One region of the Sporosarcina sp. FSL K6-6792 genome, then DNA from elsewhere that is predicted to be linked to it. Evidence: riboswitches for the same ligand, from Rfam matches in the RefSeq annotation. Region 1 holds a riboswitch; each other region holds the start of a gene.
What was found. Region 1 has a riboswitch for S-adenosylmethionine ahead of MKZ26_RS11960 (bifunctional homocysteine S-methyltransferase/methylenetetrahydrofolate reductase). Riboswitches for the same ligand answer to the same signal wherever they lie in the genome.

Region 1 (3,509 bases):
ACCATTGTATGTTAGCCCCTTTATTTTTTATAGTATTTTTTCAATCTGTTTTAATACACGATACTCTCGGTTTGGACCACCTCCCTTGCTACAATCACATCCACTTTACTGTGTATATACTCCGTCAAATTCACGGTCATGTCATAGCGCATAAAGGGAGTGATTAAATAGATGCCATGAAAATGCTCCAGCGCCACATCGATCAATTCTTTCGAAACCTGTAAGCCTTCTTTCGTAGACTGCTCACGATTACCATCAGATAAAGCCATTCTTGCACGTACTTGATCCGTCAACTTAATGCCTGGTACCTCATTGTGTAGAAATTCGGCGTTTTGCGATGAAGTCAGCGGCATAATTCCGATGTAAATTGGCGTCTCAATATGTTTTGTTGCCTCGTATACTTCTATTATCTTCTCCGTGCTATAGATAGGCTGGGTAATAAAATAGTCGGCTCCTGCTTCTATTTTTTTCTCTAATCTCTCCACAGCGCGATCTAAATGACGCACGTTCGGATTAAAGGCCGCTGCCACAGTAAAGGATGTTTTCTGTTGCAATGACTTTCCAGACTTTGAAATGCCCTCATTGAATTGCTTTATGAGTTGAATCAATTCAAAGGATGTCACATCGAAAACGGATGTTGCTCCGGGGAAATCTCCAATTTTCGTAGGGTCCCCCGTAATCGCTAGCAATTCAGTAATACCCAGTGTGTGTAATCCCATGAGATGCGACTGTAATCCAATTAGATTGCGATCTCGGCATGTAATATGGACCAAAGGTGTTGCACCAATCTTTTGTTTAACAAGCGAAGCCATTGAAGCGTTGCAAATTCTCGGCGTCGCTAGGGAATTATCGGCCAGTGTAATGGCATCCACGCCTGCATCCTTTAACGCCTGAGCCCCCTCAAAGAACTTGCCCGTGTTTAAATGTTTGGGCGCATCAAGTTCAACAATTATCGAATGTCTTTTTCTCACTGTCTCAAGCAATGTTGGCGGTTGAGATTCCTTCAATTCAGACTCCACAACCTCTGTCTTTACCTCCTTCTTCTTAACAAGCTTTTCTTGAATTGGTTCCCGAATTGTAAGTCCTTTCACTAGGGCCCTAATATGTTCTGGCGTCGTCCCACAACATCCTCCTATTAAACTAACTCCTGCCTTCCGAAAACTCAGCGCGAACTTCTCGAAATATTCAGGCTCATTTTCGTAAAAAAGTTTCCCATCCTTATATCCTGGATAACTAGCATTCGGATACACCGAGAGTAAAGCACGCTTCATCAACGGCACAGTTTCTAATGACTTCAGCATGTGGTGAGGGCCAAGGCGACAGTTAATGCCTACTATATCTGCACCTAAATCTTCCAACTGCTGTAAAGCATCTATGAGCTCTATTCCATTTTGGAGCACCCCCGCTTCATGCATTGAAACGTTCGTAATAATTGGGATATCTGTCTCCTCACGTGCAATTTTGAGCACGGTTGTTAATTCATCAAAATCGTAATAAGTTTCTAAAAGTAGGCCGTCCACTCCCTCAAGAAGTAAGCAATATAGTTGTTCCCTAAAACTGCGCTTGATTTCATCCTTTGTTCCAATGGATGTTCGAGATCCATGAATACCCCCGATAGTTCCAAGGACGAACGTATTTTTACCCGCTGCTTTTTTTGCAATTTGAACTGCGGCTTTATTTATCTTTTTTACACTGTCCTCTAACCCATGACGTGCTAACTTGATATAATTCGCACCATACGTATTAGTTTGAATAATATCCGCACCTGCCTCTATATAGGCTTGGTGGATGCGAAGCACTTGATCTGGATGTGTCAAGTTCAGCTCTTCAAAACAAAGATCCACACCGTGTGAATAAAGTAGAGTTCCCATTGCACCATCACCGATCAAAATTCGTTCTTTCATAGTATCTAGTAAATTCACGACTATCACTTGCTCCTTTCACTTTCCCAAAGTCCCGTTCCGGAAATACTCTTCATCATTCTTCAAAATATGTTACTTAATGGGAAAATTAGTTAAAATAAAAAGAGCCTCTTCCTATGTTGAATAAAGGAAGTAGACTCTAAATCTGAATAAGTCTTCTCCTCATCTACCAAGTCGTGTTATCAACTTGCTGGAATTAGCACCATGCCATAAAATGGCGGTTGCTGAGGTGTCATCGGGCCAGTCCCTATACCTCTCTAGATAAGAAAAACTATTAAATTGGATTTGCTTAGTTACGTTATTACAGACTTTACATCATTGTTGGAAAATTAGCAACACCTTTTTGGAAAGTAATTAATTTATTTTACAGATTCAGACTATTGCTTATCACTTTAAACAACATAGTTGCTAAACAGCCTTTCGCCATCCTTCATTTAAATTCTTACGTCCCTCTTAGCTTAAAAAGGTCAATCAAGGTACCAATAAGTCACTTTTGTCAATTGATCCTTTTCCAGAATTGATTGCATAACCCACCGCTCTTACTCCCCCATCCTAAGTGAGCTAAATGCACATAATAATAATATTAATAATGAGTCCATTAACCACTGTCCCCTCTGTAACCCTGCATATAATAAACTATAAGAACAATAACGAACGACCCGTTTACTCAGTTGTTGTTCCCATCAAATTGAAGGGAGGTCATTGACTTGAAAACTTCCTTGGGCATCTGGATTGGTTGGTTAGCAATAATTTTAGCGGCTATAGGGTTCTTTTATGCTCCTTATTGGTTAGGTGGTGGCGCACTCGTTTTAGGCTTAGTCTGTTTAGCTTCTCCACAAAAAGCATTGGCATGGATTTCAATCCTGCTTGGAGCCATCGTATTATTAATCACGATGTTCCAGTAGCCGGATAATTAATGATACTTCAAGGTATGTTTGGGCTCCTACCATACATACCTTTTTTATTTGATTTGTATGCTTACGATTTACTATATATTGAACAAATGAATACCTATAGTTACTAGGCGAAGACGCCGTAGCAAATTTGAAGGGATTCTTTATTTAAGCTTAATGTAGTTAGCCTTTTTTTAATCCAGCCACATGAGCAGGGCCCCAAAACGTCGTTTGTGATAAAATATGTGCCATTTCTTGTGGTGATCTATCCATTCCACTCTCCAGCCAACATTGAATGACTCCTAGATGCGCTGAACTTACGTAAGCTACTAAATAATCAAGTGGAACCACCATATTTTCCTCATTCAAGAAATCACTAAACTTATGAAGCATTTTCTTTTTTATGAATCCCTTTAATCGAACTTGAAAAGAGGGATTCCCATTCGGTCCTAAAATAACCTTCATAAATTCAAAATTCTCTTCGAGGAATTCAAATAACTTGATTACAAATGGAAGTGGCTCCTCAACTTTAACATCGTTTGCATAATTTTGGTTCACTGCATTCCAAGCTTCTTCTGCAATTCTATCCAGTTCCACAAAAATTTCCTCTTCACTTTGTTCCAATAAATCATACTTATCTTTGTAATGTAGATAGAATGTCCCTCTGTTGATGTTAGCTTTTTCCGTCAAATCA
Region 2 (3,509 bases), 900 kb from region 1:
AATTAGTTCAACTTTATATCCCTTTTCTTCAAGTCCAGGAATAATCGCCTTTTTCAACATATCACTATATGGTCCAGCGGTTGCACCAATTTTCACAGATTTGTCATCCGAAGCTTTTTCTTTGCCACCACAAGCAGCTAGTGCGGTTCCAACTATAAGTACTAATACAACTAATAGAAACTTTTTCATAATTTTCTCTCTCCCCATCATCGTTTATCAATTACTTTTGAAATCCGATCTCCTGCAAATTGAATTACTTGTACAAATAGTATTAATATCACCACGGTCACTACCATTATTGTATTGTCGTAACGATAGTAGCCGAATCGAATTGCTAAATCCCCGATTCCGCCACCACCAACAACACCAGCCATTGCTGAATAGGCGACTAAACTAATTACAGTAAGTGTCACGCCTTGAATAATACTTGTTTTTGCTTCAGGCAATAGTACATCTTTGATAATCATCCACGGAGTTGCACCAACAGCGATTGCAGCTTCGATAACACCTTTATCAATCTCCCTTAGTGAAGTCTCCACAATTCTTGCGAAAAAAGGAATTGCTGCCGCAGATAATGAAACACTAGCAGCCCCAGGGCCAATCGGAGTACCTACTATTAAAATCGTTAAAGGGATTAACGCGACGAGTAAAATAATAAACGGCACAGAACGGACCATATTGACGATAAAGCCAATAACTGAGTTCAATGCCCGATTTTCTAAAAATAATCCTTTATCGGTAGTGAACAGCAAAATCCCTAGCGGAAGCCCAATAACAAGTGCAATAACGAGAGAAATACTTATCATATAAAGTGTTTCACCAAATGCTTTTGTAATATCAGGCATTAACTCTATAACGTGTTGTAAATCAATTCCCATTGTCAATTACCTCCACTTGAGCAGCTCGTGATGACATATAGGCAATTGCCTTTTCTATTTCGTCATCCTCGCCTTTTAGTTCCATCAGGAAAGTACCGAGTGGCCTTTCTTGAATATATTCAATGGAGCCGTGTAGGAAATTACCTTGTATAGTAAATTTCTGCACAGTATCTGAGATAATTCCATCGCCTGCAACATCACCTTTAAACATGACCTTGACCAGTTTGCCCGTACACTTGCTCAAAATCATTTCCGGTACATCAAATGACACAACACTACTGATAAATTCCTTTGTCAATTCTTCTTGTGGATTTGAAAATATATCATATACTTGTCCTTCTTCAATCACTTTTCCATCTTGCATAATTGCCATGCGATCACAAATTTCTTTCACGACATTCATCTCATGTGTTATTAGAACGATTGTAATCTTCAATTCTTTATTTATTTTCTTCAACAGCCTTAAAATAGATAGCGTCGTATTTGGATCTAATGCAGATGTTGCTTCATCACACAGTAACACTGAAGGATTATTCGCTAGTGCTCGGGCAATACCTACCCGCTGCTTCTGGCCACCACTCAGCTGCGCAGGATAAACATCCCGTTTATCAGAGAGGCCAACCATTTCTAGTAAGTCCGTTACCCGAGCGTTAATTTTATCGGCAGGCGTTTTGGCTGCCCGTAAAGCAAATGCTATATTTTCATATACTGTCTTTTGGCTGATTAAATAAAAGTGTTGAAAAATCATTCCTATTTTCAGACGTGCCTGACGGAGATTATTCCCCCGTAACTTCATCAAATTTAATCCATCTACTAAGATCGTTCCGCTCGTTGGTTTTTCCAACAAATTTAGACAACGGATAAGAGAACTCTTCCCTGCACCTGAGTAACCTACGATTCCGAAAATTTCTCCTGTGTTAATGTCGAGTGAGACATTATCAACACCAGTCACGATTCTCTCTTTTGTTTTGTATACTTTTGATACGTTTTGAATTTGAATCATGCAATTCTCCTCTTTCTATAAATAGAAGTACGAAATCTCAGATGTCTGACCATATAAAAATGCTTCTCTCATATATGAAAGAAGCACCGAAAATAAAAAGGTTTCAGCTCATCTTTCAGAATGAAATTCACTCTGTAGGAGTTAGCACCTTCCTTACATTACGCAAGGGGTTGCTGGACGTCATCGGGCCTATCCCTCAGTCTCTCTTGATAAGTACCATTATGTAATTATTTTGATTGATAAGTTTCATATTAGTATGTCTCAATAAGATTGTCAACATAATATGTTCTGATATATAACAATTTATTATCATTTTCATTTCATTCCATGTATACTGACAATAAGAAAAGCGGAAGGCGCCGTCTAGACGTGACAGGCATAAGTCGATCCAGGGGAAGGCAGTCTAAGAGCGCGACGTCCTGTCGCAACGACTGCATACCTGCTTCCTTGCAGGCACGACGTGGCGCTCTTTGGCCACATAGCTGGATTGCTTTCAAGGAACCTAGCCTAAGTACGCCGCGTCCTGCGGCAATGGCTAGGTGACCCACATCCTTTGGGCCTCAGAGCGGCTGGCGCCTGGAGCTAGACAACAAGAAAAGCGCAAGCGCCTTGGTAGACCCGACAAGCGCTGGAGGGCCTCAAGAGAAAGGCGCTCTTTGCCTTTAACTTAAGGACCGAAGCGACTCGAGGGGTAAGGCGCTGGAGTCTAGATACTGCTCCAAGTGAAAAACTTATACTATCTTACTCTTTTACACTAAAGATTGGATTACATAGAAGAGAGGTTATTACATGGCACTATCAAATCGACTCAAGAACCTACCACCGCACTTTTTCGCATCACTTGTTCGAAACGTACAAGAAGCACTTTCTGAAGGACGCGACGTTATTAACTTGGGGCGTGGAAATCCCGATCAACCGACACCTCCACATATTATAAAAGCACTCCAAGAAGCAGTTGAAGATCCAACAACACATGGATACTCCCCATTCAGAGGGACTGCCGAATTAAAACAGGCTGTTGCTGACTTTTATAAACGAGAATACGATGTTCATATTGATCCTAAAACAGAAGTAGCGATTCTATTTGGAACAAAACCGGGATTGGTCGAGTTACCCCTCGCGATTATGAACGAAGATGAATTACTTTTATTGCCGGATCCGGGATATCCCGATTATTTATCGAGTGTAAGCTTAGCCAATATTAAATACAATTTAATGCCATTACTTGCAGAAAACGATTTTTTACCTGATTACTCTGCTCTCTCCGATGAACAAAAGAAGCAAGCAAAATTAATGTATTTGAACTATCCAAATAACCCAACAAGCGCAACCGCCACACTTCCATTTTTTGAAGAAACGATTGCTTTGGCAAAAGCCAATGATATTGCAATTTTGCATGACTTTGCCTATGGTGGAATCGGTTTTGACGGTGCTAAACCTGTCAGTTTCTTGCAAGCAGAAGGTGCAAAAGAAGTTGGAATTGAAATGTACACATTGTCAAAAACGTATAATATGGCGGGATGGCGGGTCGGTTTTGCCATCGGTAATGCCGATATTATCGAAGCAATCAGCTTATTGCAGGATCATTTATTCATAGATATATTCCCAGCAATTCAGCGCGCAGCAAC
Region 3 (3,509 bases), 440 kb from region 1:
TGCCCCAGGACGTGAAAAGCGCGGTGAGATATTTGATTATCAATCGTTCCATACGAATTTCAAAATTTTTGTCGAGGATGAATTAATTGCTTTCGACTCTCTGCATTTCTCACCAAAAGAAACGGCACTTGGTGATATCGGTGTACTAGAAACTGCAATGTATATCGGTTCAATCTGGCTCGTATCGCCGAAAGCCACAGATGTCGACGTCCGCGCAATACAAGAAACATTGCGGGTCGAAGAAGGTTTAAAAGCTGGTATGACAAGGCTTGAAGGAAATGCAATCCATTGTAGATGGCTTGCCGTTGATCAGTGGACGATGCAGGAAGAGATGAAGCGTGTATACGCGTTGTTGGCAGAAATAGTTTAAGAGGACACTCCAATGAGGGGTGTCCTCTTTGGGTTTGAAGTTTTACATCACTTCGATACCCTTTTTTTACTCCATTTTTTTATTAAAAAATCCATCAACCAGGTATAGAGAAACATCGAACCGACTAGGACAACAGCGATGTAAATGTATTGCAAGAAAACTGGAATGTTATACTTCTTTATGAAATCCCCTGAATAAAGCATGATGAAAACCAGCGCTATAAGAAGTACAATCATACCGAGCACATAAATAACCATAGTACTCAGAGGCGTTGTCCGAAGTGTCTTACGGATGGAATCCCTAGATTTTAAAGCTCTTATAAGTAGATATAAAAATAAAACGAGTGATAGATAGTCATTTGCTACAAAGAATAAAATAAGTCCAAGTAATATAATCGACCAGGTGATTTTTTCATAGTATTTATCAATAAATTTCAGCATTAATCTTCCCCCAGTATGTGTATACTATATATACGGAATGATTGATGGAAAAGTTTCCTTTTATCACAAATTGAATATGTTCTACTACAAAGGAGTTTGTCGTATGCAAGAAAAAAGACCAATGGGCCAATCACGAACAATCCAGACGAAGCTAGTACTGCCGCCCGATACCAATCATCTGCAGACAATTTTCGGTGGAAAAGTTCTCGCGTATATAGATGAAATCGCTGATATCACGGCAATGAAACATTCAAAAACAGCGGTTGTAACTGCTTCAATCGATTCAGTCGATTTTGTATCGTCGGCGCGTGTTGGAGATGTACTTGAACTTGAGGCAATTGTCACGTCAACTGGCCGTACATCGATGGAAGTATTTGTATCGGTCCATTCAATGAACCTGCTTACAGGCGAAACAAAACTAACAACCGAATCCTTCCTAACGATGGTTGCCATGGATGAAAATAATAAGCCTACTCCTGTGCCGGGTATTTATCCGGAAACAGAAGCTGAAAAGAGTCTATTTGAAACAGGCCCCGCACGCCGTGAACATCGGAAATTGCGGAGTGAGATGAAACATTAAATAATTTGTTATGGAAAAGCCCACGCAAGTTGTGGGTTTTTTACATTGTGTCGTGTATCATTTCAATGCCATTTCTACTTTTTACATAAAATGTTTCATTGTAAAAACTAGTATAATCTAAATAATTCATGTTTTGTGTATTGACAATCTATTCGGAAGACTGTATTGTACTAATTAACAACTAAATACGTAACTTTCTTATCCAGAGAGGTGTAGGGACTGGCCCGATGATACCTCAGCAACAGACTTGTAAAAGTACTGTGCTAATTCCAGAAGCGTAAGTGTAATGCTTACTGCTTGGAGATGAGAAGAGCAAATAGCGAATTCGCCAAAACCTCTTCTTGAAATTTAGAAGAGGTTTTTTATTTCGTCTAGGCTCCGACCGCCCTTTGATTTTGTTCTTTCTGGAGATTAAAGTTACCTTCAAAAAATGAAGGGAGACTTATTGTGTCAAATGAATTAATCAATGCAATTGCTTTATTAAAAAAGAAAGAATGGGTCGATTTAACACATACTTTCGGGCCTGACTCACCCCGTTTTTCAGCATTTGATGCAGCAGAGTTTACAACATTATTTGATCACGATGATGGATTTTTCGCACAGAGCTTTAAATTTGCGGGACAGTACGGCACACATATTGATGCACCAATTCACTTCGTTCGTGATACAAGATACTTGGATGAATTGGGTTTGAAAGAATTGGTATTACCGCTGGTGGTCATCGATAAATCGAAAGAATCTGATGCAAACCATGATTTTACATTAACTGTCGAAGACATTCTGAAGTTTGAAGCTCAGCACGGGCAAATTGAGGCTGGTACATTTGTGGCATTACGCACAGATTGGGGCAAACGCTGGCCGGATAATGAGGCATTTTGCAATAAAGATGCCGATGGGAATAATCGTATACCGGGTTGGGGCCTTGCTGCTTTGAAGTTTTTATTTGATGAAAGAAAAGTAAAGGCTGTCGGTCATGAAACTTTCGATACGGATTCAGCCATTGATTTTCAAAAGAACCAATCTCTGTTAGGCGAATATTATGTTCTTGAACAAGATACCTACCAAATCGAGCTATTAACAAACTTAGATAAAGTGCCCTCAAAAGGCGCGGTCATTTTTAACATCGTTCCGAAGCCGGAAAAAGCATCGGGATTCCCAGTACGCTCATTCGCGATCCTACCGTAAGAAAAGAAAAAGGGCCCGCTCATTTGCGTTCCTATCGTAAGAAAACAAGAGAATCCGCTCATTCGCGTACTAGCCATAAGAAAAGAAAGAGGATCTGCTCATTTGCACTCCTGACCTAATAAAACCGTAATTTACTCCTAAAACAGAAAGAAGGAATATACCATGACAAATCAATCGACAACACTAACGCAAGCACCATTCAGAGCAGATCATGTTGGAAGTTTACTACGACCAGATAATTTGCATAAAGCGCGCAAAGACTTCAAAGAAGGCGTAGTTACTGCACAACAATTACGAGAAGTAGAAACACAGGAAATTAAACGGGTTGTTGATAAGCAAATTGAAGTTGGTTTGGAACTTGTAACAGACGGTGAATTTAGACGTACGTGGTGGCATTTAGACTTCTTGGAGCATTTGAACGGAATTGAAGGATATGTGCCAGAGACTGGCTACGTATTTGATGGTATTGAAACAGAACGATATAACGTTCGAAACACAGGCAAGATTTCGTTTGACCCTAATCATCCATTCATTCAAGACTTTGTTGAGTTTAATGAAATCGTAGGCGGCCGTGCCGTTGCGAAACAAACGATTCCAAGTCCGAATCAGCTCTTTAATATCGGAATTCGTGATGAAACGATTTACCCTGACATTGAAGAATTTGCCAATGATGTTATTCAAGCATACAAAGATGCTTTGAAAGCATTTTACGAAGCTGGTGTACGCTACTTGCAGTTGGATGATGTTTATATTGCGGGGCTTTCTGCACCGAATATCCCATTTAACGACGGAGCCTATTCAAGAGAACAACTAATCGACTTGGCACTACGCGTCATTAATGGTGTTTTGGAAGATAAACCTGAAGATCTTTTCGTAACAACACACCTATGTCGCGGAAATTACCAATCGACGTGGGCGTTTGAGGGAAGCTACG

Region 2: another riboswitch for S-adenosylmethionine. It lies ahead of MKZ26_RS07435 (methionine ABC transporter ATP-binding protein); the one in region 1 lies ahead of MKZ26_RS11960 (bifunctional homocysteine S-methyltransferase/methylenetetrahydrofolate reductase).
Region 3: another riboswitch for S-adenosylmethionine. It lies ahead of MKZ26_RS14180 (cyclase family protein); the one in region 1 lies ahead of MKZ26_RS11960 (bifunctional homocysteine S-methyltransferase/methylenetetrahydrofolate reductase).

What each region holds. Positions count from the first base shown of each region.
Region 1 is NZ_JBBOSA010000001.1:2,459,421-2,462,929, forward strand. Features, by position in the region: gene metE (5-methyltetrahydropteroyltriglutamate--homocysteine S-methyltransferase) at 1-5, opposite strand, end outside; gene MKZ26_RS11960 (bifunctional homocysteine S-methyltransferase/methylenetetrahydrofolate reductase) at 51-1,922, opposite strand; SAM riboswitch class I at 2,082-2,190, opposite strand; gene MKZ26_RS11965 (hypothetical protein) at 2,630-2,827, shown strand; gene MKZ26_RS11970 (TetR/AcrR family transcriptional regulator) at 2,999-3,509, opposite strand, start outside.
Region 2 is NZ_JBBOSA010000001.1:1,561,065-1,564,573, forward strand. Features, by position in the region: gene MKZ26_RS07425 (MetQ/NlpA family ABC transporter substrate-binding protein) at 1-189, opposite strand, end outside; gene MKZ26_RS07430 (methionine ABC transporter permease) at 207-878, opposite strand; gene MKZ26_RS07435 (methionine ABC transporter ATP-binding protein) at 868-1,881, opposite strand; SAM riboswitch class I at 1,987-2,097, opposite strand; gene MKZ26_RS07440 (pyridoxal phosphate-dependent aminotransferase) at 2,671-3,509, shown strand, end outside.
Region 3 is NZ_JBBOSA010000001.1:2,895,047-2,898,555, reverse strand. Features, by position in the region: gene MKZ26_RS14195 (urease accessory protein UreD) at 1-370, shown strand, start outside; gene MKZ26_RS14190 (hypothetical protein) at 418-810, opposite strand; gene MKZ26_RS14185 (acyl-CoA thioesterase) at 914-1,390, shown strand; SAM riboswitch class I at 1,586-1,700, shown strand; gene MKZ26_RS14180 (cyclase family protein) at 1,838-2,575, shown strand; gene MKZ26_RS14175 (5-methyltetrahydropteroyltriglutamate--homocysteine S-methyltransferase) at 2,738-3,509, shown strand, end outside.